3 regions of the Rhodococcus sp. NS-SX18 genome follow, and region 2 is predicted to be linked to each of the others. Evidence: riboswitches for the same ligand, from Rfam matches in the RefSeq annotation. Region 2 holds a riboswitch; each other region holds the start of a gene.
The links. A riboswitch is a leader RNA that binds a small molecule or an ion and turns the genes downstream of it on or off. The one in region 2 is predicted to bind thiamine pyrophosphate.

Region 1 (10,106 bases), 470 kb from region 2:
ACTTCGACACCTACGCGGGCCGGGTCCTGCGGGCGATCGACGAGGTGCGGGAGATCACCGGCAGCGACGACGTGAACCTGATCGGGTTCTGTGCCGGCGGGATCCTCGCCACCACGGCGCTCAACCACCTCACCGCCCGGGGCGACGACCGGGTGCACAGCATGGCGTACGCGGTGACGATGCTCGACTTCGGCGATCCGGCACTGCTCGGCGCGTTCGCCCGGCCCGCCCTGATCCGGTTCGCCAAGGGCCGCTCCCGCCGCAAGGGCCTGATCAGCGCCCGGGACATGGGATCGGCGTTCACCTGGATGCGCCCGAACGACCTGGTGTTCAACTACGTCGTCAACAACTACCTCATGGGACGCACCCCACCGGCGTTCGACATCCTCGCCTGGAACGCCGACGGCACCAATCTGCCCGGCACCCTGCACGGTCAGTTCCTCGACCTGTTCCGGGACAACCTGCTCGTCGAGCGCGGTAAGTTCACCGTGCTGGGCACACCGGTGGACCTGAAGTCGATCACCGTCCCCACCTTCGTCTCGGGCGCGATCGCCGATCACCTGACCGCCTGGCGCAACTGCTACCGCACCACCCAGTTGCTCGGGGGAGACACCGAATTCGTGCTCAGCTTCTCCGGGCACATCGCCAGCCTGGTCAACCCGCCCGGCAACTCGAAGGCGCACTACTGGACCGGCGGCACACCGGGCCCGGACCCGGACGCCTGGCTCGAGCACGCCGAGCGGCAGCAGGGCAGCTGGTGGCAGGCCTGGGCCGACTGGGTGCTCGCCCACGGTGGGGAGGAGACCACTGCGCCGAGCGCACCCGGCAGTACCCGGCACCCCGCGCTCGAGGCGGCCCCCGGCCGGTACGTGCGCGACCTACCCGCAGACCGACCCCCTGGATCCGGAATCCGACCCGGACCGACAGGCAGACCCCTGACCGTCGGCGGCTGACGTCAGCAGGTGGCGACCCGTCGTCGACGGCAAGGTGGAGGACGCGCGGCGCCGGCGCCCTCCGGCTCACGCCATCTCGGGGACGTGCAGGTGGGCGATGGCGAGCTCGAATTCGCAGGTGTCGAGTATCTCCGCGCCCGCTTCGCGAACCACTGCCGCCCGGATGCCGTCGAGGCGTTCCCTGTGGCGTTCGATCGCCTCGGCGCTGTCGAACGTCATCGACGACACCCCGCGGCCGGATGCGCGGTCGATCATCAGGCTGGCGCTGCAGAACCCGTCGAGTTCCTCCACCTTGGGCAGTGCGCCCATCTTCCACAGGTCGACGCCACGGTCCATATGCGCCGGCTCGGTCCTGATCCACGTGACCCGGCACCATGCCCCGCGATCCGAATGGTGGTCGCGATGCATGACGGCGATCTCCCACCGCGACACCTCCGTGGTGCCGTGGAAGATCCTGGCGGCCTCGTCACGTAGTGTGCGCACCGCTCCTTCGCTGGCGCGCATCGATTCCTCGTCGCGCCACGAACTGGTCGCGATGCACCGGCCCGAGCCGCGATCGATCAGCAGGGACATGCCGAGGCAGCCCTCGATGTCTGCCAGCGTGGGCATCACGGTGTCGCGTACGTGCCTGATCCCGGCGTCGATGTACGACGGATGCGCGTGAATTGTGGTCGAGCGTGCGAACACGATCGGCACCCTTCTCCTCAGGGCGGTGCCGACGCGGCGCCGCCGGTCGTTGTCGTTCCCCAGGTTTCACCTTGCTCCCCCGATCCACTGGAGGCAATAGGCACATTCCGCTTCGACCGGTTTCGCCCGAGTTGCACGACCCGGCCACCGCTGCCGTCCCTCGATCGTGGGAAGAGAACCACCCGTGCACGACTGCTCGCCGACGACGACGCGGTGGTGCCGCGACGCGTGCGGCACCACCGGGTCCGGTGAGAAACCGACCGTCACGGCCTCACATCGGGTCGTCTCAGGGCTCGAGCGGGGACGACGCCTGCGCCCAGAACCGCTTCGGGATGCGGCCCGCGTGCCGGGCCCGGAAGCCGGCCTCGACGGCGTGGCGCATCGCGGACGCCATGAGAGCCGGGTCCTTCGCCCGGGTCACCGCGGTCGCCAGCAGCACCGCGTCGCACCCGAGTTCCATCGCGAGCGCGGCGTCCGAGGCCGTGCCGATGCCCGCGTCGAGGATCACCGGCACCCCGGCGGCCTCGACGATCATCTCGATGTGGTGCGGGTTGGCGACCCCGAGGCCCGTGCCGATCGGCGAGCCGAGCGGCATCACGGCGGCGCAGCCGACGTCCTCGAGCCGTCGCGCCAGCACCGGGTCGTCGTTGGTGTAGGGCAGCACCACGAACCCGTCGTCGACGAGTTGCTCGGCGGCCGAGACGAGTTCGATCGCGTCGGGCAGCAGCGTGCGTTCGTCGGCGACGACCTCGAGTTTGACCCAGTCCGTTCCTAGCGCCTCGCGGCCGAGTTGTGCGGTGAGCACCGCCTCGGCGGCGCCGCGGCAGCCGGCGGTGTTGGGCAGCGGCACGATGTCGAGGCGGCGCAGCAGATCGAGCACGCCGGTCCCGGACGCCGCGTCCACCCGGCGCATCGCCACGGTGGTCAGCTCGGTGCCGGAGGCGACGAGGGCCTCCTCGAGCACGGCGAGGTTCGCGGCCCCACCGGTGCCGGTGATCAGCCGCGAGGCGAAGCTGCGTCCGGCGATCGTCAGGGGCGGCAGGTCGTGGCCGGGGTCGGGGCCGAAGTCGCGCTCAGCCACCCTGCACCGCCGTCAGCACCTCGATCTGCCAGCCCTTCCCGACGCGCTCGGACCAGCGTCCCCGGGGGAAGACGGCACCGTCCACGGCGACGGCGACCCCCCTGTCGGGCAGCCCGAGCCCGCTCAGCAACTCGGCCATCGTCGGCGCCTCGGCGAACCAGCGCTCCTCCCCATTGACCGTGACTCCCACCGTCGGCGCACCGTTCATCACACTCACTCCTCGGTAAATCGTTGCGGATCAGCATATTTCGCCACAGCGAGCGGTTCGTCCGCGAGCTCCGCGACCACCGCGTCCGCCGTGACCGGGGTCAGCAGCACGCCGTTGCGACCGTGCCCGGTCGCGGCGATCACCCGCTCGGACAGCCGGCCGATCAGCGGCAGGTTGTCCGGGCTCACGGGTCGCAGTCCCGCACTCGCCTCGTACAGCTCGTACTCGCCGATCGCCGGGAACAGCGTCTCGGCGTCGGCGATGAGATCCCGCACCCCCGCGACGGTGACCTGCGTGTCGTCGGCCTCGTACTGGGTTGCGCCGACGACGAGCCCGTCCGCGCGCGGCACCAGGTACGCGGGCCGGCCGTGCACGCTGCCGCGGACCGTCCGGTGCGGGGCGGGAGCCGCGCCCGGACGGGTCCGCAACCGCAGGATCTCCCCCTTGACCGGCCGCACCGGCAAGCCCGGCCACAGCCGCGCCGAGGCGGCGCCGGCCGCGAGCACCACCCGGTCGGCGTCCAGGTCCGTGACGTCAAGGACCGGCTCGTCGACGAAGGTGACCCCGGCCGCGGCGGCCGCCCGTCGCAGCGCGTCGACGAGAACCCGGTTGTCCACGGCCAGCTCGTCCGGGGCCAGCAGCCCGAGACGGATGCGCGGGCCGAGCGACGGCTCGAGTTCGCGCACCTCGGCGCGGCCGAGCACGCGCATCTCGTGCCCCTGGGCCGACACCCACTCGGCGATCGTGCGCAGGTCGGCGGCGTCGGCCGCGTCCAGCGCGACGGTCAGCGACGCAGTGGAGGTGAACAGGTCGAGGCCGGTCTCCCGCAGCAGCTCGGCGCCGAACGCCGGCCAGCGGGCCAGCGACGCGGCGCCCAGCTCGAGGACGTGTTCCTCACCCGGCCAACCCTCCGACAAGGGCGCCAGCATCCCCCCGGCCACCCAGGACGCCCCCGCTCCCGGGGACGGGTCGTGCACGGTCGCGGTCCAGCCGGCCCGGGCCGCGCGCCAGGCGATCGACAGCCCGATCACGCCTCCGCCGACAACGGATACGGTTCCCAACAGTTCGTCCACCTCACTCCCTGCGCCGGCATGATCCGGTTCAGGTGCTGACGGTCGGGGCCGGCAGGCCCCCTCTCAGCCCCGCGATCCCCGGGACTCCCGTGTCGATTCGTTCAGAGCAGAGACTACCGTCTCCGCCGTGACTACCTACCGCGGCAACCATCCCGCCCCCCGGGAACGCCTCGCGCAGGCCCGGCTCTACCTGTGCACCGACGCCCGTCGCGACACCGGCGACCTGGCTCGATTCGTCGAGGAGGCCCTTGCGGGCGGTGTCGACATCGTCCAGCTCCGCGACAAGGGCTCGGCAGGCGAGAAGAAGTTCGGCCCGCTCGAGGCGCGCGAGGAACTCGAAGCACTCGAGGTGCTCGCCGCCGCCTGCCACCGGCACGGCGCCCTGCTGGCCGTCAACGACCGCGCCGACATCGCCCTGGCCGCCGGCGCCGACATCCTGCACCTCGGGCAGGGCGACCTGCCGGTGCGGTACGCCCGGCAGGTCCTCGGCGACGACGTGGTGATCGGCCGCTCGACCGCCAGCCGGGCCCAGGCCAGCCTCGCCGACATCGAGGACGGTGTCGACTATTTCGCCAACGGACCGGTGTGGGAGACCCCCACCAAGCCGGGTCGCACCGCAGCGGGACTCGAGGTGCTGCGGGAGGTGGCCCGGTCGCAGCCGCGGCGGCCGTGGTTCGCCATCGGTGGTATCGATGCCGAGCGGTTGCCCGAGGTGCTCGACGCCGGTGCCACCCGCATCGCGGTGGTCCGCGCCATCACCGCGGCACCGAATCCGCGGGCCGCGGCGGCGGCCCTGAAGGCCGCGCTGCCCGGCTGAGAGGCCGTCACAGCCAGTCGAGCACCGTCGACGGCGCCAGGGTCGGCACGTCCCCGGGCAGCCGGGCACGCAGTCCCCGGTCGGCCGTCACCACTACGGTGAGCACCTGGTCCAGGACCGCCGACGTGCCCTTCGCCAGGACGGCCAGCTCGTCGTCTCCGCTGCCGGCCGCGGAGTGCACCGGGGTGCGGTCGTCGTCGATCACCGCTGCGCGGGCCTGCCCCTCGAGGACCGCCTCGATGCGGCTCACCCAGCCGAAGGACCCGCCGGGCAGCTCGACGGTGCGGGGCACCGACTCCGCCAGCTCCGCGAGCAGTCGTGCGGTGGCACCCGGCCGATCGCGCCACCAGCCGTTCGGCCGCGAGCCGAGGACGTTGGCCGTGTCGAGCAGCATCCGCACCGCCCGGGTTCGCAGGTCCGGCCAGGCCGCCGCGAACCCGGAGTGCAGGGGCATGGTCTCGACATCCGCCTCCGGCACCCAGCGCAGTTCGGTGCTCTCCCCGTTGAGGGTCGTCGCCATCGGGCTCGGGGTGTCCGCGACGACCGTGGTGTACGTCCATCCTCCGGTCACGCCGGAGGTGACCCGCTCGGTGCGCACGTTCACGGCAGCCGCGTCGATCCCGGTCTCCTCCTCTGCTTCCCGTACAGCCGCGGCGACGGGACTCTCGTCGCTGTCGCGGGCGCCGCCGGGCAGGGCCCACGTGCCGCCCTGGTGGCTCCACGCCGCGCGGTGCTGGAGCAATACGGCCGGCGTGCCGTCGGGCAGCGGTGCACGCAGCAGCAGCCCGGCCGCGCCGAACCTGCCCCACCGGCGACCACCGTCGGGTCCGACGGCCCAGCCGTCCCCGTCACCTCGCATCGCGTCCGCCTCCCTGCCGCCCGGCCGCCGACCGCGAGCCGGGCGTCCACCGTCCTCGGACGGCAACAACATCCCATTACTGCTTATATGCTCGCCACACACAGTGCCACATCGGAAGGGGTGCTCTCGTGGACGTGCGCGTGACCCCCACGCTCGGCGCGGTCGGGGGTCGCCTCGAGCGCGGCGACGTGTCCGGTCCCGTCGTCGACCACGACCGCCGCGCCGACGACTGGCGCACCCTGCTCCGATCCACCCCCGCCGCATTCCTCACCCTCGGCGCGCTGCTGTCGATCCTCCTCATCGTCTCCGGCATCGTCGCAGGTCAGACCGTGACGAGCCGGCAGGCCACGCACAGTCGGCTGCTCACGTCCGTCGAACCCCTCGCCGACGCAGCCCAGAGTCTCTACAGCGCGCTGTCCGTCGCGGACGCGGCCGCCGCCACGGGTTTCATCGCGGGCGGTATCGAGCCCGAGGAGGTGCGGGAACGCTACACCCAGGCCGTCGGCGAGGCGTCCACCCAGCTCGTCGCCGCGGCCGGCGGAATCGCCGCCGACGACAGGGTGAGTGCCCGGTTGCTGGCGGACATCGCCGGCCGGCTCACCGTCTACACCGGCCTGGTGGAGACGGCCCGTGCGAACAATCGCGTCGGAAACCCCGTAGGCGCCGCCTACCTCGGCGAGGCCTCGTACCTGATGCAGTCCGAACTGCTGCCGATGGCGCAGGAACTGTACGAACGCAGCTCGTCCGCCGTCACGTCCACCCAGCGGGCGGCGGTGCAACCGCCGTGGACGTCGATCGGGATGCTGCTGATGACGGTCGTCGCGCTGACCGGCGTGCACGTGATCGTCTCGCGGATCAGCCGCCGCACCCTCAACCTCGGACTGCTCACGGCCATCGCCTCGACGGGGATCCTGCTGTGCTGGCTCCTCGTCGCGGGACTGATCTCGTCGAGCGCCACCCGGAACGCCGTCGAGCGCGGCGGCGAACCGCTCGGGGTCTTCACCGACAGTCGGATCCTCGCCCAGCAGGCCCGGACCGCCGAGACGCTGCAGCTGGTCCGGCGGGACGTCACCGGCGAATACGACGCGATGTTCGACGGCAGCATGGACCGTCTCGAGGAGTTGCTCACCGGCTCCGCGGCCACCGACGTGGAGTCCCAGGCCGAACCGGCCGGCCGCGCCGCCGAAGCGCGCACGGCGTGGCTGGCATCGCACGACCGCGTGCAGGCGGCACTCGACCGGGGCGACTACCCGGCTGCCGCGATCCTCGCCACCGGTCCCGGGCCCGACGAGGCGGCGGCCCAGTTCCACGCCGTCGACCGCGCCCTCGAACAGGGCATCGACCTCGCGCGCGCCGAACTGCGTGGCAACGAGGTCCGCGCCGCGGACACGCTGTCCGCGCTCGCACCGGCCGCGTGGGTGCTCACCGTGCTTGCGTGGCTCGGCGTCGTGGGAGGACTGGCGCCACGAATCCGGGAGTACCTGTGAACATCCGCAACACCCTGCTCGCCGTCGCCGTCGCCGCGGCCGTCCTCACCGGTGGGTGCGCGACGTCGCAACCGGAGATCGTCGCCGGTCCCGACGTGTCCTACACCGAACCGCCGTTGCCGGAGCGCGCCGCACTCGCGCCCACCGACGTGCCGATCCCCCCGGAGCCGGACTGCGGCGACCCGACCGCCGGGCTGCGTCCCGACGGGGCGACGACCGGACCGGCCCTCGATGCGATCCGGGCGCGCGGACGCCTCGTCGTCGGGCTCGACACCGGCAGCAACCTGATGAGTTTCCGCGACCCCTCGACCGGCCGGATCGCCGGGTTCGACGTGGACATCGCCCGCGAGATCGCCCGGGATCTGCTCGGCAGTCCGGACCTGCTCGACTTCCGGATCCTGAACTCCGCGGACCGGGAGCAGGCCCTGCAGGATTCCACCGTCGACATCGTCGCGAAGACGATGACGATCACGTGTGCCCGACGTGAACGCGTCGACTTCTCCACGGTGTACTTCGTCGCCCAGCAGCGTGTCCTGGTGGTCAAGGGCTCCGACGTCCGGGAAGTCGCCGATCTCGCCGGCCGGCGGGTGTGTGCGGTGCGCGGCACGACGTCGCTCATGCGTCTGCGGCAACTGCAACCGTCCGCGGCGATCCTGACCGTCCCGTCGTGGGCGGACTGTCTCGTCGTGCTGCAGCAGCGCCAGGTCGACGCCGTCAGCACCGACGACACGATCCTCGCCGGGCTCGCCTCCCAGGACCCCTACCTGGAACTGGTGGGGGCGCCGCTCGGAACCGAGCCCTACGGCATCGGGATCGCGCAGGGCCGTGAGGACCTGGTGCGGTTCGTCAACGGCACCCTCGAACGGATCCGTCGGGACGGCACGTGGACACAGATCTACAACCGTTGGCTCACCGTCCTCGGTCCCGCCCCGGCGCCGCCGACCCCGACGTACGTGGACTGAGAGAACGCATGTCCGACACCGACGACGACACCGGACCGGCGACAGCACCGGCGGCACCCCCGGATTCCGGTCCGGCGACCGCACCGAGCGCCCGGCCGGGAACAGCACCGGACATCGGTCCGGGTACAGCACCGAGTTTCGGTCCCGGTACTCAGCGCAGTCGCCGGGGAAGCGTGCCGTCGCAGCGGTCGTCCTCACGCCGCTCCCGGTCGCGGTTGCCGTCGCGGCGGCGTCTCGCGGGTCTCGTCGACATCCCCGTCCCCACACCCGTCGACCCCGAGTCCGTCGTCCTGCGCGACCCGCACGTCGCCGAGGGCAAGCGGTTCTGCTGGAAGTGCGGCAAGCCGGTCGGCCGCAGCACACCCAACGGCCCCGGCGCGACGTCGGGCCGATGTCCTTCGTGCGGAACCCCGTTCGAGTTCACTCCGCTGCTCGCGGTCGGCGACGTCGTCGGCGGGCAGTATGTGGTGCAGGGCTGTCTCGCCCACGGTGGTCTCGGCTGGATCTACTTGGCGATCGACCGGAACGTCAGTGATCGCTGGGTGGTCTTGAAGGGTCTGCTGCACTCCGGAGACGCCGAGGCGCAGGCCGTCGCGCTGGCCGAGAAGCAGTTCCTCGCCGAGGTGACTCATCCGAGCATCGTGAAGATCTTCAACTTCGTCGAGCACCCTCGCCCCGACGGCAGCCCGATGGGCTACATCGTCATGGAATACGTGGGTGGGCACTCGCTGCGCGAGGTGCTCGACACCTGTCCCAAGCCCTCGCGGATGCCCGTCGAACAGGCCGTCGCGTACGTCCTCGAGATCATGCCGGCGCTGAGCTATCTGCATTCGATCGGGCTCGTCTACAACGACCTCAAGCCCGAGAACATCATGGTCACCGAGGAACAGCTCAAACTCATCGATCTCGGTGCCGTCACCGGCATCGAGGACTACGGCTACCTGTACGGCACGCCGGGCTTCCAGGCGCCGGAGATCGTGCGTACCGGCCCGACCGTGGCATCCGACATCTACACCGTCGGCCGGACCCTCGCCGTGCTGACCCTCGACATGCCGTGGACGCAGGGGCGTCCGGCCGACGGCCTCCCGACGCCGGCCGAGGCGCCGCTGCTGGCGGAGTACGAGTCCTACCACCGGTTGCTGCTGCGGGCCATCGATCCCGATCCGCAGCGACGGTTCGAGTCGGCCGACGAGATGGCGAGCCAGCTGACGGGTGTCCTGCGCGAGATCCTGTCGCAGCAGACCGGCGAGGAGCATCCGGGTCTGTCGTCGGTGTTCAGCCGGCAGCGGACGACGTTCGGCACGGACGAGGCTGTCGGGCGCACGGATTCGATCGTCGACGGTGTCGAACGGGACGAGAAGCTCGCGGCGCGTGATGTGGCGGCAGCGCTGCCCGTTCCGCTGCTCGATCCGCTCGATCCGAGTGCGGCACTGCTGGCGGCGGCGGTGCACAGCGAACCTCAGCAGACACTCGACGCGCTGCGCCACGCGCGCGACAACGGCATCGAGCGCGTCGTGGGCACGGCCGATGTCTCGTTCTCCCGGGAGATCACGCTCGCCGAGGTCCGTGCCCATCTCGACCTCGGGCACGGCGCGCGCGCCACCGAGATCCTGGGCAAGCTGGAACGTGATCTGGGAGCGGACTGGCGCATCGACTGGTATGCCGGTCTCGCCGAGCTCATCAACGGCGAATACGAGTCCGCCTTCGGCAGATTCGAGAAGGTGCTCGCCGCGATGCCCGGCGAGACCGCACCCAAGCTCGCTCTGGCGGCCACCGCCGAACTCATCCTGCAGCATTGGGAGAGCGAGGATCCCGACGCCTGGCGCGCGTTCTGCGAGAACTACTACCGCACCGTGTGGCGCACCGATCACAACGTGGTGAGTGCCGCGTTCGGCCTGGCGCGGCAACTCACCCTCCGCGGCGAGCGGACAGCCGCGATCGCCGCCCTCGACCAGGTGCCGCCCAGTTCCCGGCATCAC
Region 2 (10,106 bases):
CTCGGCCAGCGGACGCAGAGTGAGACCGAACAGCCCGCGCTCCTCGGCGTAGGCGCAACAGCCCTCGAGGAGTGCGCGCCGACGCTCGACATCCTTGTGGCGACCCATGCCGGCGAGTTTATACTCCACACGTTTCATGAATCAAACGTGGAAGGAAGAATGGTGATGCAGGCACTGTCCCGCGACGAGATCCTCGGGTCGTTCGTCAACAGCTCGCGCAGCAGGATCAGGACGGTGACGTTCCCACCCGACTTCGACGCGGTGCGCTGGGCGGAACTCGACTTCTTCGGCTGGACGGACCCTCGAGCTCCGCTCCGCGCATATCTGATTGCCCAGCGCGCCGAGCACACGGTCGGCATCGAGTTGCGCCAGGCCGACACCGACGGGTCCCGGTCGCGCAGCACGATGTGCACCCTCTGTCACGCCGTTCACCGCGCCGGTGGGACGTCGCTGTTCACGGCGCGCAAGGCCGGCGCCGGCGGCAAGGCCGGAAACAGCATCGGAACCTACATGTGCAGTAACTTCGCATGCTCACTGTATGTGCGGGAGCTGGCGCCTCTGCCCGGCAATCAGCCCGATCGAGCACTGCCCACCGAGACTCGGATCCGGCAACTCGAGACTCGACTCGGCGGATTCGTCGGGCGGGTGTTGGACGAGCAGGATCCGTGACCACGCTGTGCACTACCCGGGCGGCGCCGTCACCCGGGCGTCTTCACGCGAAGGACCACAGTCCCAGCGTGTCGCGCAATGTGGTCCCGGGGTATGCGGTGCGAAACAGGCCGCGGCGCTGCAGTTCCGGGACTACCAGGTCGACGAAGTCGTCCAGCGAATCCGGATACGCCGGACACATCAGGTTGAATCCGTCGCAGGCGCCGGCGACGAACCACTCCTCGATCCGATCCGCGATCGCCTCGGGCGTGCCGATCATCGTCGCGTGCCCTCCTCCGGCCGCGAGGTAGCCGAGCAGTCCACGCAGTGTGGGCCGGTGCGATCCGATGATCCGTTGCACCGTTGCGTAGCGACCCTGGGGGCCGGAGAACTGGTCGATGGGCGGCAGGTCGGCAACCGGCGCGTCGAGATCGTGGCCCGTGTAGTCCTGACCGGTGAAGACGCCGAGCTGGGCGAGCGCGGCGTCGATGTCGATCAACGCGTCCAACGTCGCCTTCTTCGCCCGGGCCTCGTCCTCGGTGCGACCGACATAGGGGACGAGGCCCGGAAGTATCGCGATCGACGCGGGATCTCGTCCGGCGGCGGCAGCGCGGCCACGTAGATCGGTGGCGAAGTCGAGCGCCATAGCCGAATCCCACGAAACCGAGTACACCGCTTCGGCGTGCCGCGCTGCGAGGCTGCGTCCGGTCTCCGACGCTCCTGCCTGGAACAGCACCGGACGCCCCTGTGGACAGCGCGGGACGGTGAGCGGACCGTCGACGCGGAAGTGCTGACCGCGGTGCTCGATCCGACGGATGGCGTCGGCGTCGAGGTATCGACCGGCGGCGCGATCGACGGCGATGCCGGCCTCGTCCCACGAGTCCCACAGCGCAGTCAGCACCTCGATGAACTCCTCGGCGCGGCCGTAACGCGCGGCATGGTCCGGCAGAGCGTCGAGCCCGTGATTGCGGGCCTCCGCGTCGAACATCGAGGTCACGATGTTCACCCCGGCCCGTCCACCGCTGATGTGGTCCAGCGACGCGAGCATCCGCGCCGCATGGAACGGTGTGTAGAAGCTCGCGGACACCGTGGTGACCAGCCCGATGTGTTTCGTCGCGCGCGCCATCGCGGACAGCGCGGTCAGGGGTTCGAGAAACCACGTGGTCCCGGCCGTGTAGCTCGTATTCACGCAGTGTCCGTCGGCGAAGAACACCGCATCGAAGCAGCCACGCTCGGCTGTCCGGGCGAGTTCCTCGAAGTAGGTGATGTCCCCGATTCGCTCCGCCGCGGATGTCGGATGCCGCCACGCCGCCGAATGATGGCCGACACCATGGAGAAAGGCATTGAGATGGAGGGTGCGGGACAGCATCAGTTCATCACCAGCCCGCCGTCGACCACGAGGTTCTGACCGGTGACTGCTCGCGACCAGTCGGAAGCGAAGAACAGGACGGCGGCAGCGAAGTCCTCCGGGGTGGTGACCTTCCGCAGGGGCGTGGAGGCGGCGATCAGTTCGAATACCTCCTCGGGGGTCGCTGCCGATGCGTCGGTGGTGCGCAGCAGCCCACCGGAGACCATGTTCACGCGGATGCCTTCAGGCCCCAGGTCTGCCGCGAATGTGCGGGTCAGCGACAGCAGTGCTGCCTTGGCGGCGGTGTAGTCGTGATACGGCACCACCGGGTTCTGGAACAGGTTGGTGCCGATATTGATGACGCTGCCGCCGCCGGCCTCGCGCATGCCGGGCAGAACCGCCTGGACCGTGTTGATCGCGCCGCCGACGATACCGTCGAGTTGAGCGGCGAAATCGCCGTAGCCGATCTGGTCGGCCCTGCGGCGCGCGTCGCCGTTGAAGGAGAAGTCGGGCAGCGCGTTGTTGACCACGGTGGTGACCGGTCGGCCGAAGTGCTTCCTGGCCTGTGTGAGCATGGCGTCGACCTGGGCGGGGTCGGTCACGTCGGCGGCCAGCGCGACAGCGCGGTCCGAGCCGATCTTCTGGGCAAGGGCGTGGGCGGCGTCGCTGCTGTTGCGGTAATTGACTACGACGGCGGCGCCCTCGTCGGCGAACGACTGTGCGAGGTGGTGACCGAGACCGCGCCCGGCGCCGGTGACGAGTACCGTCTGGTTCTGCAGGAGCATTGTGTGTTGTTTCCCTTCGGTGGGAAGGGGTTCACCGCAGCGACGGACCACACGGCCGCGCCGGCTCGGCATCCCTTCGCTCGCATGATCGAGATCAGGTTCGACGGGTCTGTCTCTCAGCCGTTTCCGGCACCCCGTGTCGAGTCCGTCGCAAGACTACCCCGGTTGTGCCTGTCCGTCGAACTTCACTGTCACTTCGGGCAAATCACGAGCCTGCCCGGGATTGCCACCCGGCTCGAGGGCGGCGCGCACGGCAATATTGTTCCTCGACAGCAGATCACGTCCACAGATCGACGAAGTGGTGGACAGGGCCATGGCCGCAACCGACATGCAGCTCCCCGCCTGCTTCGATGCCTGCGGTGAGCCACCGTTTGGCTTCCTCGAGCGCGGCATCCCAGCTTTCTCGCTGCGGCCGAAGGGTAGCCATGGCTGCCGACAGCGAGCAACCGGTGCCGTGCGTGTTCGAGGTGCGTATGCGGGGACTGTCGACCACGACCGCATCGTCCTCCCCCGCTAGAGGGCCGATGACGGTGTCGTAGACGGTGTCTCCAGGAAGATGTCCGCCCTTGGCCAACACCGCCACCCCATAGCGATCGGCAATCTCGTGGGCTTGCCCGAGCAGTTCCTCCCAGGAGTCGGCCGGAGACGTGGAGCTGAGGACTGCGAGTTCAGGAACGTTCGGCGTGATCAGATGGACCTGGGGAATGAGGTCTTCGAGCGCCCTTTCGGCTTCGCGGCTGAGCAACCGGTCGCCGCTGGTGGCGACGATGACCGGATCGAGCACCACCACGGGGGGCGCGACCGTTGCAAGCCATTCGGCGACGGCTTGCACCTGATCGGTGTCGGCGAGCATGCCGATCTTGACGGCGTCGACGGTGACATCGTCGCTGACCGCTTCGAGTTGAGCGGTGAGAAACGATGCCGGAGGAAGGTGGACACTGCGTACACCGCACGTGTTCTGGGCGACCAACGCCGTGACCACCGCCATCCCGTAGCCTCGATGCGCGGCAATGCTCTTCAGGTCCGCCTGGATGCCGGCGCCGCCGGTCGGATCCGTACCGGCAATGGAAAGCACTCGCGGCGGTGGAACAGCAGACATCGACATTCGGACATCCCTTCGCTAGTACGAACTAGAGCAGGTTCGACGGGTGTGATCTCAGCCCTCCTACCGGGCACCCCGTGTCGAGAGGATCATAGGCGTCGACCTCGCTCGGCGGCCCGGTGGGTCTGGGCAGTGGCGGGTCCACCGCTTGCGCCCACCCAGGCGGGCCGCACGGCAGAAGCGGGGGCCCGAGGACCGAAAGCGTTCGTGCGGAACGTTCTTGTCCAAGAAGTGTGCCGGTCGACCCGCGTCTCGCCGAATGTGCGAACTCGTCGACGGGTTCGCTGTTGGGTTGGCCGCAGACGGCAGGGGCCATGGTGCGGCTGGCCCCCTGACGGTAGGCTGGACGCTGTGAGTAGGGCCAGTTCGGCGCGCCAGCGGTTGCTCGCTTTCGGTTCCGGAGAAGACTTGTCGCGACGCGCCCGATTGTTGAGCGACGTCCACGACGCGGTGATGTCCGGCCGGACGCCGCCGGTGCCTCCGCGTGACGTTGTCGCCCGGTCGTGGTCGCGTCTCCAGGCAGACGGCGTCAGTCCGGCCCGGTGTGAGGACGTGGTACTCGCGGACGTCTCCGAACTCGAAGCGCGCCGTGCACGAAGCGCCCTGAGGTCGGTTCTGCCCGAACTACGCGGCACCTTGACCGAAATGGCGAGCGACGCGAACTTCATCGTGGTCGTCGCCGACTCGGACGGGGTGGTGCTGTGGCGAGAAGGTGCACGTGACGTGCAGAGGGAAGCCGACGTCCTCGGATTCGTGGAAGGCGCCCGCTGGTCGGAGACGTCGGTAGGCACCAATTCTGTCGGCACGTCGCTGGTCGAAGACGCTCCGGTACAGCTTTTTTCGGCCGAACACTATGCCCGGTCCCACTACGGCTGGTCGTGTACGGGGTCACCGGTCCACGATCCACGCTCCGGCGAGGTCCTCGGCGTACTGGATATCAGCGGGTCGGCGATGTCGGTGCATCCGGCCACCGTGGCCCTCGTGCAGACGGCTGTGCGGTTGGCCGAGTCGATGCTCTGGCGCGAGCATGCCGTCCACCTCGACAGGCTCCGTACCGATGCGGCGCCGGTGCTGGCAAGGACGTGCGGGCCTGCTGTCGTCGTGGACGGTCACGGATGGGTCGTGGCAGCCAGCGGCATCGGCGTTCCCGAACGACTGGCCTCACCGGAGGCCGACCGACCGCTGCTCGTGCCCGGTCTCGGACTTTGCGTACCCGAACCGCTCGGTGACGCATGGTTGGTGCGCCGCCGCGCGGAACGGGCGGCCATCCGACTCGAACTCGACCTGGGGGCGGCCCCTCGGGCGACGGTGCGGGGGGAGACGGAATGGACGCGTGCCCTGTCACCGCGGCACGCGCAGATTCTGAGGGTATTGGCACGTACCGGGTCGGCCGGCATCGATGCCGCGTCGTTGAGTGAGGCCCTGTTCGGCGACCGGGACCACATCGTTGCCGTCCGCGCCGAGGTCTCCCGGCTGCGCAAGAGCCTCGGCCCTGTGCTGACGCCCCAGCCGTACCGGTTCGCGGACGGTGTCGAAGTCCGTGTGATCAGGTGACATTCCGCCTCCGAACCTGGTCGCTCCGGTTCGGCGCGGCGCGCGGTGCAGAGGTGCGCGCAGCGACGAAGTCGCGCAGTTCCGCACGTAGTCGGGGGTGCAGTCGTAAGGCGGCGGGGCTGTCGAGGATCTCCCCCAGCCGGGTCAGGTAACCGGCTGGGGTCATTCCGAATTCGACCAGAAGGTCTCCGGGACTTCCGCCGCCGTAGGGCAGCCAGCGACGGGCGAAGTCGATGATGCGGTCGTCTTCGGTGGCGGAACTCATGTGGGTCGAACTCCTGGCGGGTGCGATTCGGCGAGATGACTGAGGGGAGAAGTGAGTTCACGGTCGTGGTGGGCCATGGCGTCGGCGTAGAGGCGGCCGGCGCGATACGAGGAACGCACGAGCGGCCCCGCCAGGACGCCGGCGAAACCGATCTCCTCGGCGGCTTTCGAGTGTTCGACAAATTCTTCCGGCTCGACCCACCGCTCGACCGGGTGGTGTCGCGGCGAGGGACGCAGATACTGGGTGATGGTGAGGATGTCGCAGCCGGCATCGTGCAGGTCGATCATCGCCTGCTGCACTTCCTGTGGGGTCTCCCCCATACCGAGGATCAGGTTCGATTTGGTGATCAGGCCGAAGTCGCGGGCCGCGGCGAGCACACCGAGCGAGCGTTCGTAGCGAAACGCGGGACGGATCCGCTTGAAGAGCCGCGGCACGGTCTCGAGGTTGTGGGCGAGCACCTCGGGCCGGGAGTCGAACACCTCGGCCAGCAGGTCCGGCCGTCCGCTGAAGTCGGGAACGAGATTCTCGACGCCGGTGCCGGGGTTGAGGGCGTGGATCTGTCGGACGGTCTCGGCGTAGAGCCATGCGCCGCCGTCGGGCAGGTCGTCGCGGGCAACCCCGGTGACGGTGGCGTACCGAAGTCCCATCGCCTGCACGGACTCGGCGACGCGGCGGGGCTCATCCCGGTCGAGGTCGGCGGGTTTGCCGGTGTCGATCTGACAGAAGTCGCAGCGGCGCGTGCACTGCCGACCGCCGATCAGGAACGTGGCTTCGCGGTCTGCCCAGCATTCGAAGATGTTGGGGCAGTCGGCTTCCGCACACACCGTGTGCAGTCCTTCGCGTTCGACCAGGCTCTCGAGTTCGGCGTACGCGGGACTGTTCTTGACGCGGGTCTTGATCCAGTTCGGCTTGCGTTCGACGGGGGTTTGCGCATTGCGGACCTCCAGTCGAAGCAACCTGCGGCCCGAAGGGACCGGCGCGTCGGGTGTTGTTCCAGGTATGGGATTCACGTTTCGTTCGATTCCTGGGCGTGGGTTCCCGCCGAACCGCGGTTCCACGCGGGTCCGCGGTTCGGCGGGACTTGCTACATGTTGATCGGACGGCCCAGCGCGGCCAGAACCGATTCGTGCATCGCCTCCGACAGCGTCGGGTGCGCGAAGACGACCTCGGCGAGATCGTCGGCGGTCGCCTCCAGAGATCGAGCGATGCCGAATCCCTGAAGCTGCTCGGTGACATCCGGACCGACCATGTGGGCACCGAGGAGTTCACCGCTGTCGGCGTCGAAGATCGTCTTCACGAACCCGTCGGCTTCACCGATCGCGAGCGCCTTCCCGGACGCCTGCAGATCGAAATGTCCGATCTGGAGGCGACGGCCGGTCGCACGCGCTCGTTCCTCGGTGAGACCGAGGCTCGCGACCTGCGGCCTCGCATAGGTACAGCCCGGAACGTAGTCGCGGTCCAACGGCCGGACGTGATCCGCACCGGCGAGCTTGTCCACACAGAGCACGGCCTCGTGGCTGGCCTTGTGGGCGAGGCAGGGTGCGCCCGCCACGTCACCGATCGCGTACACGCCGAATGCGGTGGTGCGACACCACTGGTCGGTGGTGACGAATCCGCGATCGACCTCGACACCGAGTTCCTCGAGACCGAGGTCCTCGACGTTGCCCTGGATTCCGGCCGCAACGAGGACTCGGTCCACGGTCGACTCGTCGATCGTTCCGTCGGCCGACCGGACGGCCACGGTGACGGCGTTCGTGCCGGCCGTCAGTTCGGACACCGAGGCGCCGGTGTGAATCCTGATGCCTCGCTTCTCGAACTGCCGCCGTACATGGCCCGCGACGGCGGCATCCTCGATCGGCATGATCTGCGGGGCCAATTCGACGAGGGTGACATCGGTGCCGAGATCGTTGTACAGACTCGCGAATTCGACACCGATGGCACCGGAGCCGATGACCAGCAAGGACTTCGGCAACTCCGGCGGGACCAGAGCGTCGAAGTATGTCCAGACCCGGTCGCCGTCGGGCACGACACCGGGAACCGAACGCGGCCGGGCCCCGGTGGCCAGGATGACGTGGTCGGCCCGGTACTCGGACACCGACTCGTCCGCGGCCGTCACTGCGACGACGCCCTTGTCGAGCAGCCGCGCCGACCCCCGGACGACGTCGATGCCGTTCTTCCTCATCAGGTAGCCGATGCCGTCGGACAGTCGCCCCGACACCGACCGGCTGAACTCGACGAGCCGGCTCATGTCGAATTCCACACCGCTGGCACTGAACCCGAGCGGCCGAAGGTTCGCCAGCGTGTGGGCGACATCGGCACCGTGCAGCAACGCCTTGGTAGGGATGCACCCCCAGTTCAGGCAGATCCCCCCGAGCCGGTCGCGCTCGACGACGGCGGTGCGCAGACCGTGCTGCGCGGCACGGATGGCCGCGACATAGCCACCCGGCCCGCTCCCGACGACGATGACGTCGTACTTCTCTGTCATGGTGTACCTCTCAGACGAGCATCAGCGCGGGGGACTCGACGAAACGCCGGAGTTCTCGCAGGAAGGTGGCGCCGAGCGCGCCGTCGATCACCCGGTGGTCGCACGAGAGCGTGACGGTGAGCATCGTGCGCGCAACGACCTGACCGTCGACGACGACGGGACGCTCCTGTCCGGCACCGACCGCGAGGATGGCGCCCTGCGGCGGGTTGATGATCGCGTCGAATTCCCGCACACCGAACATGCCGAGGTTCGACACCGTGAAAGTGCCGCCCTGGAACTCGTCGGCCGTCAGTTTCCCGGTCTTGGCCTTGGTCACCAGCGACTGCACCTCCCCGGAGATCTCGGCGAGTGTCTTGCCGTCGGCGCCGCGCACGATCGGGGTGATCAGTCCCGACGGCAGTGCGACAGCCACCGAGATGTCGGCACTCGCGAAGCGCAGGACCGACTGTGTCGCCTCGTCGAACTGAACGTTGACATCGGGCACCTTCCGCAGCGCCGCGGCACACGCCTTGACGACGAAATCGTTGACCGACAGTTTGACGGCGGGCACGGTCGCATTGATCTTCGTCCGCAAGGCGAGAAGGTCGTCGATCTGCAGGTCCGCGGTGAGCCGGAAGTGCGGGGCGCTGCGCTTCGACTCCTGCAACCGCTGCCCGATCGCCTTGCGCATCGCGGTGAACGGAATCGTCTCGAACTCCGCCTCCGCGACGGGTTCGGCCGCTGCGACGACTTCCGGTTGCAGCCGGAACCGGCGCTCGGCTTCACGGACGTCTGCCTCACACACCCGGCCGCGTGAACCGGTAGCCCGGCAGTCGTGCAGATTGATCCCGAGGGATGCGGCCAGACGTCGGGCCACGGGGGTGGCCGGGACGGCGGTGTCGTCCTCGAAGGAACGTCCCGGAATACCTGACCGCGGCGGCGACAGCGGCTGAGCGACGGTGCCACCGGCCGCCCGGATCGTGTCGTGGATGTCGGCGACGGAGATCCGGCCGTCCCGGCCGGTCCCCGTCACACGCGCCAGGTCGATCGACAACTCGTCCGCCAAGCGGTGGGCGTGCGGGGTCGCGAACACGTCACCGTTCGTCCGTCCTCGCAGGGCATCGGGAACGGTCGTCGCACCGGGACGCTGACGGGACCCGGCGACCGCCCCGGTCACCGGTACCGATTCGTAGGCCGCCGGCGCGGGTGGGCTGATCTCGAGATCCGGCTGCGCGACGGGGGGCTGTCCGGCCGGTGAGCGCCCGGACTCGGCCGGGGTCGGCACCTGATCTGCCCCGATGCCGGCGAGAAATTCCTCGATTTCGGCGTCGGAGACTGCAGCCTCGGCCGACACCGCCAGCACCGCACCGACCGGCAACGTCTCCCCCGGCCTGGCGACGACCCGGCGGAGCACCCCGTCGAACGGTGCCTCCAACTGGTTGGCGATCTTGCTGGTCTCGATCTCGCAGATCAGGTCGCCCTTCGAAAAGGACGCACCCTCCTCGACCAGCCACTCCGCCACGGTGCCTTCCTCCATGGACAGGCCCCACTTGGGAACTTCGATCAGTTTGATCTCACTCATGTCAGGCACTCACAACCTTGCGGACGGCGGCCTCGATCCGAGCGGCATTCGGAAGCCACGCCTGCTCGAGGACCGGGGAGAACGGCACCGGAGTGTGCGGCGGGGTGACCAGTTCGATCGGCGCCTTCAGTGCCCCGAACGCACGCGTCGCGATCAGCGCGGCGACGTCGTGACCGAACCCGCAGCGCGCCGCGGACTCGTCGGCGATCACTACCCGGCCCGTGGAGGCGACGGATTCGAGGATGCCCTCCTCGTCGAGCGGCGACACCGTGCGGGGGTCGACGACCTCGACGGAGATCCCCTCGGCGGCCAGCTTGTCCGCGGCGGTGTTGGCGGCGTTCACCATCGCCGACAGCGC
Region 3 (10,106 bases), 2.7 Mb from region 2:
CGCCGTGAACTGGAGGGAACGGTTCGGAGTCTGGGGAGGAATGACCGCAGCCGAACGCGCCGCACACCGGACATCGACCGCCCCGATCACTGTGTGACGACGCTCGGATCACGAGTTGGAGGGCCCCGAAGAACGGAGGTGATCGCAGATCCGTTCGCCGACGCTCCCCACGCGATTTCGTGAAGTACCCCTGAGCCGGGACGCTCCAGTCACTGCCCCGAGTTCATTGCACGTTGTGGCGACGGACTCAAAGGCCTCCATTGCGTTCCCGGCCGTGAACTACGAGACGGAACCGGCGGTAGATCGGCAGATCGCCGCGCTGTCGGTCTCCGCCCCGTCCCGCTGACGCAGAACGTCGACCCGAGGTGCTCAGTCGGAGAGTTCGTCGAACAGCGTAGGTTCGTCCGGGTTCTCGAACAGCTCGGTCTGCTCGGGAGGGGACGACCGGCGCCGGCGCCGGCGCTTCCCGGTGCTGCCGGCCGGGGGCACGAGCAGCCGCATCGCTGCGGTGAGCGAGCGGCAGGTCGCTTCCCATTCCAGCGCCTTCGCCTCGGCCCGCGCGGTACCGGCGTCGTCCCCGGCCGCGGCGCGCCCCATCGCCTCGGCCTGCCAGCACACCTGCGCGTCCACGCTCAGCCGCAGGAAACGCAGCAACTGGTCCGGTTCGTCGTCGGCCATGCGGGCCACGGTGCGGGGCTCGACCGCTACCTCTCCGTCGAGATGGAGGTCGCGCAGTGCCAGCAGCGTCAACGGAAGATCCGCCTCGGACTCGGTCGTCCACGGCGGCAGCTCGTCCGCGGGCGGCGGCACACAGTCGTGGTCGGTCTCGTGCAGCAGCTCGCCGCCGAGACTGGTGCCGAACCCCTCGTCCAGCCCCTCGAGGAACTGCGCGACCAGGTCGAGTGTGGCCAACAGGTGGGCCGGCACGAAGGGCGACGCGGGCAGGTGCGCCGCCACCGCGACCCGGTCCTCGACCAGCACGAACTTCAGGTGCGGCCACCGCCGGTTCAGGTCGGCGACGACCTCGGCGGCGCGGGTACGTCCGGTGATGTGGTGGACGATCGGGGCGAACACGTCGACGGTGCGCTCGTGCGGCCCGACGCCGACGAACACGAGCATGCCCGCGACCCGCACCGCCAGGTCGCCGTCCTCGTCCCACAGCGGGACGTCGCCGATCCGCTCGCGCAGCGTCGACTCGATCAGCTCGCGCACGTGGTCCTCGCCCGCCGTCTCGACGGCGAGGGGGAGCGCAGCCTGCGGCGGGATCTCCTCGGCCGGCGGCGGCAGTTCGAAGTCGGCCCGTCCGGTGCCGAACGTCTCGGTGCGCAGGAACAGCGGATGCGGCACCCCCCACACCCGACGCAACGCCGTCACCGCGACGGCCGCGAGCTGGTCGGCCCACGCCGCGGGCCGGTCCATCCAGTAGGCGGGCGACCCGCCGTCCTCCGGGTCTTCGGGTCCCCGGGACGGTTCGCGCCAGCCCAGCTCGGCGAGCAGCGCCTCGTCGCCCGGCCGGAGACGGCGATCGGGGTCGAGGTGGGCATTGGACGGCACCTCGCACCGGACCTGGCCCTCACCCCACGCGTAGAACTGCACGCACGGTCCGGCGGGGCCGGTGTCCTCCTCGACGAGCGGTTCGAGGACCAGCCCGTCGCCGTCGCGCATCGATGCCACATGGTCGGCGAGACGTGCCCGGAACTCGCTCCAGGACCGGTCGACGTCGCGGTCGAATCGGCTCTCGGTGTCGGTCACGATCCACCCCCTTTCCGCGGTCGCGGGACCGTGTGAAGACACTAGCCGGGGGGACCGACAGGCGCCGCGCGGGCAGCATCGCGCGGTTGCGGGGCCCGGGACGTCCGGCCACTCGGGGGGTCGTAGTCGGCGCCCCGCTCCGGCCGACCCGTCAGTCCAGGCTGCGGACGAATACCCCGATCGAAGCGACGGCCCGTCCCGCCTCGGGCACGATGCCCGCCGCGGCCTGGAACACGTGCACCTGCCGCTCCCACACCTGCAGTTCGCAGTGCACGCCCGCGCTCGCGAGACGTTCGGCCATCAGCTCGGCGTCGACGTACGTCATCTCCTCCGAACCGGTCTGGATGAGGGTGGGGGGCATCGCGGTCAGGTCGGCGTCGACCGGCGACACCGCACGCGGGCCCGACCCACCGGCGGCGGCGTCGATGCGGGCGATCACGTCGGCCAGGGCCGGAACGGCGCGGCGCGGGAACAGGGCGCACCGATACGAATTGGGATGCGCGAGCTTGCCCCGGGTGTCGAGGTCGGTCAGCGGCGAGAGTGCCACGTTGCCGGCCGGACGGCCGAGACCGAGCCGCAGCGCCGCGAGCGTCACCTGGAAGGTGAGGAATCCGCCCGCCGAGTCGCCGGCCACCACGATGCGCTCCGCCGGGTAGCCGTGCGCCATCAACCACCGCAGCCCCTCGATGCCGTCCTCGACCGCGCTCTCGATCGGGTGCCCCGGCAGCATGCGGTAGGCGACGCTGAGCACGGGAGCCCCGGCCGCCGACGAGATGCGGGAGACCATCTGCCGGTGGGTGGCCAGCCCGCACACCAGGAACGCCCCGCCGTGCAGGTACAGGATCGCGGTGGAGCCGTCGGCACCCGGGGCGGCGAGGAACTCGGCGCGGCAGGACGGCAGCCGCACCGGATGCCGGTGCGTGCCGGGGACCGGCTTGAGGGGGAACGCGAGCCGGTCGACCACGCCCGTCGGCCAGGGCAGGTGCGGGGCACGCGCCCACGCGTCGATGACCGGCTTGACGGTGCTGCGCACCGAGAACGTCAGGGCCTGCGACGGCATGCTCACCCCGGCGATCTCACGCCGCAGCACCGGCCGCGGCACGGGCGGATACGACAACGAAGGATGGTTCGACGCGGTGCTCGTCATCGGGGCCTCCTCGTCCTCGTCCGCTCGGGCGGAGCTGCACTCGTCGTCGGCTCCGGCTCGTCCTCCGCGGCCCTTCCGCCGTGGCTTTCGCAACGTTCGTCCGGGTCGGTTGATCGACAGTACGACGACGATCCGCCGGGGCGAAGCACCGTGACTCGATGGAGACCGGACATCGAGGTTTTCGCAGGTCGCGGGCCTTTCTGTTACCGATTCGGTACGGCATGCGCGGGGCCGACGTACGATCCATCCCAGCATGCGACGGCGGACGAAAGGGGGCAGTCCCCGTGGGGTACATGCCGGTGACGGACTCGATGTTCCTGCTCGCCGAGTCGCGGGAGCGCCCGATGCACTTCGGTTCGCTGGAACTGTTCACCCCGCCGCCCGACGCCGGTCCGGGGTACGTCACCGACCTCTACAACCGGCTCGTCGCCGACGCGCACGTCGACGAGCTGTTCCGCAAGCGACCGGCCGATCCGGTGTCGAGTCTCGGCTACACCTGGTGGACCGTCGACGACGAGATCGATCTCGAGTACCACGTCCGGCACTCGGCGTTGCCGGCACCGGGGCGGATCCGCGAGCTGTTCACCCTCGTCTCCCGCCTGCACAGTGGGCTGCTCGACCGGCACCGGCCCCTGTGGGAAGCGCACGTGATCGAAGGGCTCGCCGACGGCCGGTTCGCCGTCTACACGAAGATGCACCACGCGCTGCTCGACGGGGTCTCCGGGCTGCGGCTGCTGCAACGCACCTACACCGCCGACCCGAGCGTGCGCGACTTCCCGGCGCCGTGGCACCTGCCACCCCGCCCCCGATCCGGGAACGGATCCGGGACCGCAGAGCGGACGTCGACCATTGGTACGGTGCGCTCCGTGGCCGGCGACGTGATCGGCGCGGCGCCCGTTGCGCTGCGGATCGCGCGGACCGTGCTCGGCGGGCGCCGCGTCGCACTGCCGTACGAGGCCCCGCGGTCGATGTTCAACGTCCCGATCGACGGCACGCGACGTTTCGCGGCGCAGTCCTGGAGCCGCGCACGCATCACTCGGGTGCGGCGCGCGGCCGGCGTGTCGAGCAACGACGTCGTCGTCGCCATGTGCGCCGGGGCCATTCGCGCGTACCTCCTCGAACGGCAGGCGCTGCCCGAGACCCCGCTGATCGCGATGGTCCCGGTGTCGCTACGCGCGAAGGACACCCCCGAATCGGCCTCGGGCGGCAACAGCGTCGGGGTCACGCTGTGCAACCTCGGCACCCATCTCGAGGACCCGCTCGCCCGGCTGTCGACGGTCAGCGACTCGATGGCGGAGGGCAAAACCCTGTTCGGCGGCATGACACCGCTGCAGGCGACGGTGTGGTCGGCGCTCAACATCGCCGGACTCGCGCTGGCGCCGATCTCGGGCGCGGTCGCCCTGGCGCCGCCACCGTTCAACCTCATCATCTCCAACGTGCCGGGACCTCGGGAACCGGTGTACCGCGGCGGATCCCGGCTCGACGGGATCTACCCGGTCTCGGTCGTGCTCAGCGGCCAGGCACTCAACATCACGCTGACCAACACCGCGGACACCGTCGACTTCGGCGTCGTCGGGTGCCGCCGCACCGTCCCCGCGCTGCAGCGACTGCTCGGGCATCTCGAGGACGCCCTCGCGGAACTCGAACTTGCACTCGATATTTCGTGAGAGGGTCAGTCCCGCAGCGACGAGCTGCGCGGATCCTGCGGTGTCGAGCTGCGCGGGTTCTGCGGTGTCGAGCCGCGCGGGACCTGCGGTGTCGAGCCGCGCGCCCCCGTGCTGTGCAGGGCGTCGACGAGTTCCCCCTCGAGCGCCACGAACTCCGGTGACGTCAGCGTATCCAGGCCCCGAGGGCGCGGCAGCGGCACCGCCACCTCGTGGCACACCCGCGCCGGGCGGGGCGTGAGCACCAGCACCCGATCCGACAGCAGCAGCGCCTCCCGCACGTCGTGGGTGATCATCAGCACCGTCCAGCGGTCCCGCTGCCACACCTGCTGCAACCACAACTGCATCTCGGTGCGGGTCAGCGAATCCAGCGCGCCGAACGGTTCGTCCAGCAGCAGCACATCGCGGCCCTGCAGCACCGTCCGTGCCAGCGCCGCGCGCTGCCGCATCCCACCCGAGAGCTGCCGCGGGGCGGCATCCTCGAAACCGGCGAGACCGAAGGCGGGGAACAACTTCCGTGCCCGGTCCCGCGCCTCACCGCGGGGCGTGCCCTGGACCTCGAGGCCGAGCGCGCAGTTGTCGAGCACACTGCGCCACGGAAACAACAGATCCTTCTGCGGCATCAGCGCGGCCCGTCCCGGGGCGGCCGGCCGCCCGGCGACCGTGACGGCGCCGGTGTCGGGCACGTCGAGGCCGGCGATCAACCCGAACAGGGTGGACTTGCCGCAGCCGCTCGGACCGATGAGCGAGACGAACTCGCCCTCGGCCACCGCGAACTCGGCGCCGTCGAGCACGGTGCGCCCACCGAACGCCTTGTGCACGCCGGTGACGGCGACGGCGTTCACCGGGGGCTCCTCGTCGCCAGCGCCCACGGCGCCACCACCCGCTCCGCGGCGTAGGTGAGCAGATACAGCGCGAGTGAGAGCATCGCGGTGACGAGCACCGCCGCCAGCACCAGATCGGTCCGGAACGAGTTCTTCTGGGTGCTCATGTAGATCCCGAGTCCCGACGTGGCGCCGACGTACTCGGCGAAGACCGCACCGACCACGGCGTAGGTGATCCCGATGCGCAGCGCCGTGAAGAACCGGGGCAGCGCCGACGGGAGCCGCACGTACCGGAACTCCTGCCGGCGCGAGGCACCCATGCTGCGCAGCAACGCCCCCGCCTCCCGGTCCGCGGCCGCGAAGCCCTCGATCAGGCCGATCGCCATGGGGAAGAACGTGGCGAGCGCGATCACCAGGATCTTCGGCAGCAGCCCGAATCCGAACCAGATGATCATCAGCGGCGCGATCGCGATGATCGGCAGGGTCTGCGACACCACGAACAACGGCACCAGGGCGCGGCGCAGCCACGGCGAGAAGTCCACGACGATCGCCAGAGCCCACGCGACCGCCAGGGACACCGCGAAGCCGACGAGCGTGACCTGCAGCGTCGACCAGGCGTGACCGGCGATGTCGGCGCGGTGCGCCCACCCCTGCCCGAGGACCCGGGCGGGGGAGGGCAGCACCTGCGGGCGGATGCCGCTGACCGCCACGTACAGCTGCCAGCAGAGGGCCAGCGCGACGACGGTCACCGCGGCCGGTGCGACGCGCCGCAGCCAGGGGTTCCGGGTCGGGTCAGGGCGTGAGGTAGTCATCGGTGAAGTAGGTCGACCAGTCCGGCTCGGTGGTCAACGGTGCGCCGTCGGGACCGGCGAGCAGGCCCTTCTCGAACAGGAACCGGGAGTACCCGGTCCATCGCTCGAGGGTGAGGGTGCCGACACGGCCGTTCTCGTCGCGCATGTAATCGGCCGACAGCATCCGCTGACTCTCGTAGACGAGTTCCTCGTCGGAGAACGCCCCCGGGTTGGCCTCGATCAGGGCGCGCGCGCCGCGGTCGGGATCCTGCGCGGCGATCTCGTAGCCGCGCTGGACGGCCTGCACGAACGCGCGGGCCTGGTCCGGGTGTTCGGCCAGCCAGTCCTCGTTGCCGTCGATCACGATCGCGTAGGCGTCGGGGAACCCGTAGTCGGTGTAGCGGAAGTACCGCATCGGCAGCCCGCGGTGCTCGGCCTCGATGCCCTCCCACGCCAGGTAGGAGACGGTGAAGTCGGCGGTGCCGGAGTACACGGCCTCGTAGGCGGAGGTGCCGAGGGTGACGGAGGTGAAGTCGCCGCGCCCGCCGTCGTTGCGGATCACCTGGGCGAGCGTCTCCTCGTCGCCCGGGTCGCCGAAGCCGGCGTAGGTGCGGGAATCGAGGTCCGCGGGCCGGGACAGGTCGGCGCGGTCGGCCTTGACGGCGATGCCGGTCGCCCAGTGCTGCAGCGGCGCGAGCACCGAGACGGTGCGCGAGCCAGCCGCCCGGGAGAACGTCGCCTGCGCCTGCGTGGAGATTCCGAACTCGGCGTTGCCGGCGTCGACGAGGGTGTCCGGGGTGGTGTTGTTGTAGGGCAGGAACTCGACGTCGAGACCGGCGTCGGCGAACAGACCCTCCTGCTGGGCGACGTACAGGCCGGTGTGGTTGGTGTTCGGCGTCCAGTCCAGGGCGAATCGGATGGTGTCACCGGAATCGTCGCTGTTCCCGGCGCAGGACGCGGTGAGCAGCAGTGCGGCGGTGACGGCGGCCAGGACGGTGAACCGGCGGCGCAGCCGGGGGAGCGTGGTCATGAGGCCGGCCACTCCTGGATGTTGAGTGCGGTGTCCCAGAACAGCAGCTCGTAGCGCGTGGCGATGGTGAACGCCTCGGTCATGGCGTCGCGCTCGGCGTCGGTGGCGGCCGCCGCCGCGGCGTCGACGAGGTCGCGGGCGCCGGCGACCGCGGCGTGGAACTCGGGCGCGTCGTAGGTGGTGACCCACTGGGCGTAGGGGTGGGCGGGATCCGCGGCGAGCACGTCGGCGGCGCGGACGGCGAGATCGCGGCCGACCTCGGCGTAGATCCAGAAACAGGGGAGTACCGCGGCGGCGCCCACCGGATACGGGTCGGTGGCGACGGTGGCGGTGAGATAGGAGACGTAACCGAGGCAGGCGGGCGAGTGCGCGGGGGTGTCCTCGGCGGGCGGCAGGACCCCGCCGGTGAGCAGACCCCGGTGCAGGGCGGATTCCTCGGTGGCGGCCGTGGCCGCGCTGTTCGCCCAGAACGCGGCGGTGCCCGGGTCCGGGGCCTTCGCCGCGAGGAGGGCGAGTGCCTTGGCGTACCCGGCGAGGTACAGGGCGTCCTGCTCGATGTAGAAGCGGAACGCGTCGAGCGGCAGTGTTCCGTCGCCGAGGCGGCGCAGGAACTCGAGGTCGTCGATGGCCTCGCGCAGGACCTTGGTCCGGTCCCACAGCAGATCGGTGAAGCGGTCGGTCCCTGCCGGGACCGACGCGCGGGCAGGCATGGTCATGCCAGGACATCCCTTCGTCAGCATTACCTGATCAGGTTCGACGGGTGTGATCTCAGCCCCGCGCACATGCGGAGCACCCCGTGTCTACGGAGCCGACGATAGCACTCGGCGCAGACCGCCTCCGTCGCCCGGGTCGGCGGGGTCCGCATGCAACCTGTCTGTTGTTGGTACCTTGGCCCCAGACCGTTCGTTCGGGAGGGACCGTGGACGCCGAGACGCTCATCGTCGGCTGCAAGTACGGCGACGTACGCGGCTACCGCGACGGCTCCGTCTACACGTGGAAGGGCGTCCCGTACGCCGCGCCGACGTCCGGTGACCTCCGGTTCCGCGCCCCCGAACCGCCGGAGCCATGGACCGACGTGCTCGACGCGCGGCGCTTCGGGCCCATCGCGCCGCAGGGACGCAACAACCCGATCCCCATCGATCCGGGGCTGACGATCGGTGAGGACTGCCTCTCGCTGAACATCTGGGCGCCGGAGCCGGACGGGGAGCCGCGGCCGGTGATGGTGTGGATCCACGGCGGTGCCTACGTCCTCGGCTACTCGGGGCAGCGGATCTACGACGGACGGTTGCTCGCCGAGCGCGGCGACGTCGTCGTGGTGACGGTCAACTACCGGCTCGGTGCGCTCGGCTTCCTCGACTTCTCGTCGTTCTCCACCGCCGGGACCACCTTCGAATCCAATGTGGGACTGCGGGATCAGATCGCCGCCCTCGAGTGGGTACGCGACTGCATCTCCGCGTTCGGGGGCGACCCCGACCGGGTCACCGTGTTCGGCGAGTCGTCGGGCGGTGGGTCGCTGACCACCCTGATGACCGTGCCCCGCGCGGAGGGGTTGTTTCACCGGGCCATCGCGCAGAGTCCGCCGGCGACGTCGGCGTACGGGTCCGAGCGGGCCGCCCGGGTCGCCGAGCGGTTCCTCGAGATCCTCGACCTCACCCCGGCGCGGGTGTGGGCGCTGCGGGACATGCCGCACGAGACGCTGACCGACGCGGGTGACGTGCTCGTCGGGGAGATTCCCACGAAGTTCCCCGGCACGCTCGCGATGGCGCCCGTGGTCGACCGCGACCTGGTGCCGAAGTACCCGGTGGCGGCGTTCCAGAAGGGGCTCGCGCACCGGATCCCCCTGATCATCGGCTCCAACAAGGACGAGCCGTCGATCTTCCGCTTCATGAAGTCCCCGTTGATGCCGGTGAGCGACGCCTCCGTGCAGGCGATGCTCGACGCGCTCGCCGAGGATCACCCGGAACTGCCGCCGGACCGCATCGCGGAGATCATCTCCGCGTATCCGGACGTCACGAAAACGTCGGGGGCGATGGCTCTTTCGCGCGACGCCGGGTTCAGGATGCCGGTGGTGTGGATCGCCGACGCGCACAGCGCCCACTCGCCGACGTGGGTGTACCGGTTCGACCATGCGACCCCGATGCTCAAGGCGGCGCGGATCGGTGCCGGTCACGCCACCGAACTGCCGTACGTCTTCGGCAATTTCGGGACGCTCGATCGTGACCCCACGTTCTGGCTCGGTGGCCGCAAGGCTGCGACGACGATCTCGGGCCGGATCCAGCGTCGCTGGCTCGCCTTCGCGCACCACGGGGTGCCGGCCGCCCTGGACGGATCCCGGCACTGGGCGCCGTACGACACCGACAAGCGCATGACCCTGCTGATCGACAACACCGACTCCCTCGTCCCGGACCCCGACAAGGTGCTGCGTGAGGTGTGGGGCGACCAGGTGATGGGCTTCAGCTGACCACTCCGGGTGGCCGAATGTGACATTCCGTCGGTCTGACCGACGCGATGTGACATTCGGCCGCAAAGGGAACTGGTCTTACCACTTGACCTCTGTCCAAACGGTGGCCTACGGTCGGGTCGTGATGTTCGAGCCGATCGCCCGCAAGTCCGCCTCCGGCGAGGTGTACGACCAGATCGCCGCCCGCGTGCTCGGCGGCGATCTCGCCGCCGGGGCGTCGCTGCCGAGTGAACGCCACCTCGCCGAGGCCTTCGGGGTGTCGAGACCCGCTGTCCGCGAAGCTATTTCCCGGCTCGCGCACGCCGGCCTGGTGGAGGTGCGTCAAGGGGAGGCGACGTCGGTGCGCGACTTCCGCACCCAGGCCGGGCCGGAACTGCTCCCGCGACTGCTCGTGCGCGACGGGCGACCCGACTGGGACGTCGTCCGCAGCGTCCTCG

Region 1: linked by a shared signal. The riboswitch ahead of thiO (glycine oxidase ThiO) and the one ahead of AC2IPW_RS20960 (3-oxoacyl-ACP reductase) in region 2 are both predicted to bind thiamine pyrophosphate.
Region 3: linked by a shared signal. The riboswitch ahead of AC2IPW_RS08730 (TenA family protein) and the one ahead of AC2IPW_RS20960 (3-oxoacyl-ACP reductase) in region 2 are both predicted to bind thiamine pyrophosphate.

The regions. Positions count from the first base shown of each region.
Region 1 covers NZ_CM170633.1:4,115,788-4,125,893, forward strand. The annotation lists gene AC2IPW_RS18910 (PHA/PHB synthase family protein) at 1-953, shown strand, start outside; gene AC2IPW_RS18915 (antibiotic biosynthesis monooxygenase) at 1,020-1,649, opposite strand; gene thiG (thiazole synthase) at 1,927-2,721, opposite strand; gene thiS (sulfur carrier protein ThiS) at 2,714-2,929, opposite strand; gene thiO (glycine oxidase ThiO) at 2,935-4,002, opposite strand; TPP riboswitch at 3,991-4,103, opposite strand; gene thiE (thiamine phosphate synthase) at 4,130-4,819, shown strand; gene AC2IPW_RS18940 (NUDIX hydrolase) at 4,827-5,678, opposite strand; gene AC2IPW_RS18945 (hypothetical protein) at 5,807-7,165, shown strand; gene AC2IPW_RS18950 (glutamate ABC transporter substrate-binding protein) at 7,162-8,127, shown strand; gene AC2IPW_RS18955 (serine/threonine-protein kinase) at 8,136-10,106, shown strand, end outside.
Region 2 covers NZ_CM170633.1:4,587,080-4,597,185, forward strand. The annotation lists gene AC2IPW_RS20945 (TetR family transcriptional regulator) at 1-138, opposite strand, end outside; gene AC2IPW_RS20950 (FBP domain-containing protein) at 166-669, shown strand; gene AC2IPW_RS20955 (LLM class flavin-dependent oxidoreductase) at 713-2,017, opposite strand; gene AC2IPW_RS20960 (3-oxoacyl-ACP reductase) at 2,017-2,781, opposite strand; TPP riboswitch at 2,836-2,928, opposite strand; gene thiD (bifunctional hydroxymethylpyrimidine kinase/phosphomethylpyrimidine kinase) at 3,059-3,886, opposite strand; TPP riboswitch at 3,877-3,971, opposite strand; gene AC2IPW_RS20970 (GAF domain-containing protein) at 4,310-5,437, shown strand; gene AC2IPW_RS20975 (DUF3263 domain-containing protein) at 5,430-5,702, opposite strand; gene lipA (lipoyl synthase) at 5,699-6,712, opposite strand; gene lpdA (dihydrolipoyl dehydrogenase) at 6,787-8,187, opposite strand; gene AC2IPW_RS20990 (2-oxo acid dehydrogenase subunit E2) at 8,198-9,748, opposite strand; gene AC2IPW_RS20995 (alpha-ketoacid dehydrogenase subunit beta) at 9,750-10,106, opposite strand, start outside.
Region 3 covers NZ_CM170633.1:1,856,260-1,866,365, forward strand. The annotation lists gene AC2IPW_RS08695 (WhiB family transcriptional regulator) at 1-97, shown strand, start outside; gene AC2IPW_RS08700 (T3SS (YopN, CesT) and YbjN peptide-binding chaperone 1) at 370-1,752, opposite strand; gene AC2IPW_RS08705 (alpha/beta hydrolase) at 1,904-2,899, opposite strand; gene AC2IPW_RS08710 (WS/DGAT/MGAT family O-acyltransferase) at 3,184-4,566, shown strand; gene AC2IPW_RS08715 (ABC transporter ATP-binding protein) at 4,572-5,408, opposite strand; gene AC2IPW_RS08720 (ABC transporter permease) at 5,405-6,199, opposite strand; gene AC2IPW_RS08725 (ABC transporter substrate-binding protein) at 6,180-7,208, opposite strand; gene AC2IPW_RS08730 (TenA family protein) at 7,205-7,924, opposite strand; TPP riboswitch at 7,917-8,015, opposite strand; gene AC2IPW_RS08735 (carboxylesterase/lipase family protein) at 8,128-9,669, shown strand; gene AC2IPW_RS08740 (FadR/GntR family transcriptional regulator) at 9,794-10,106, shown strand, end outside.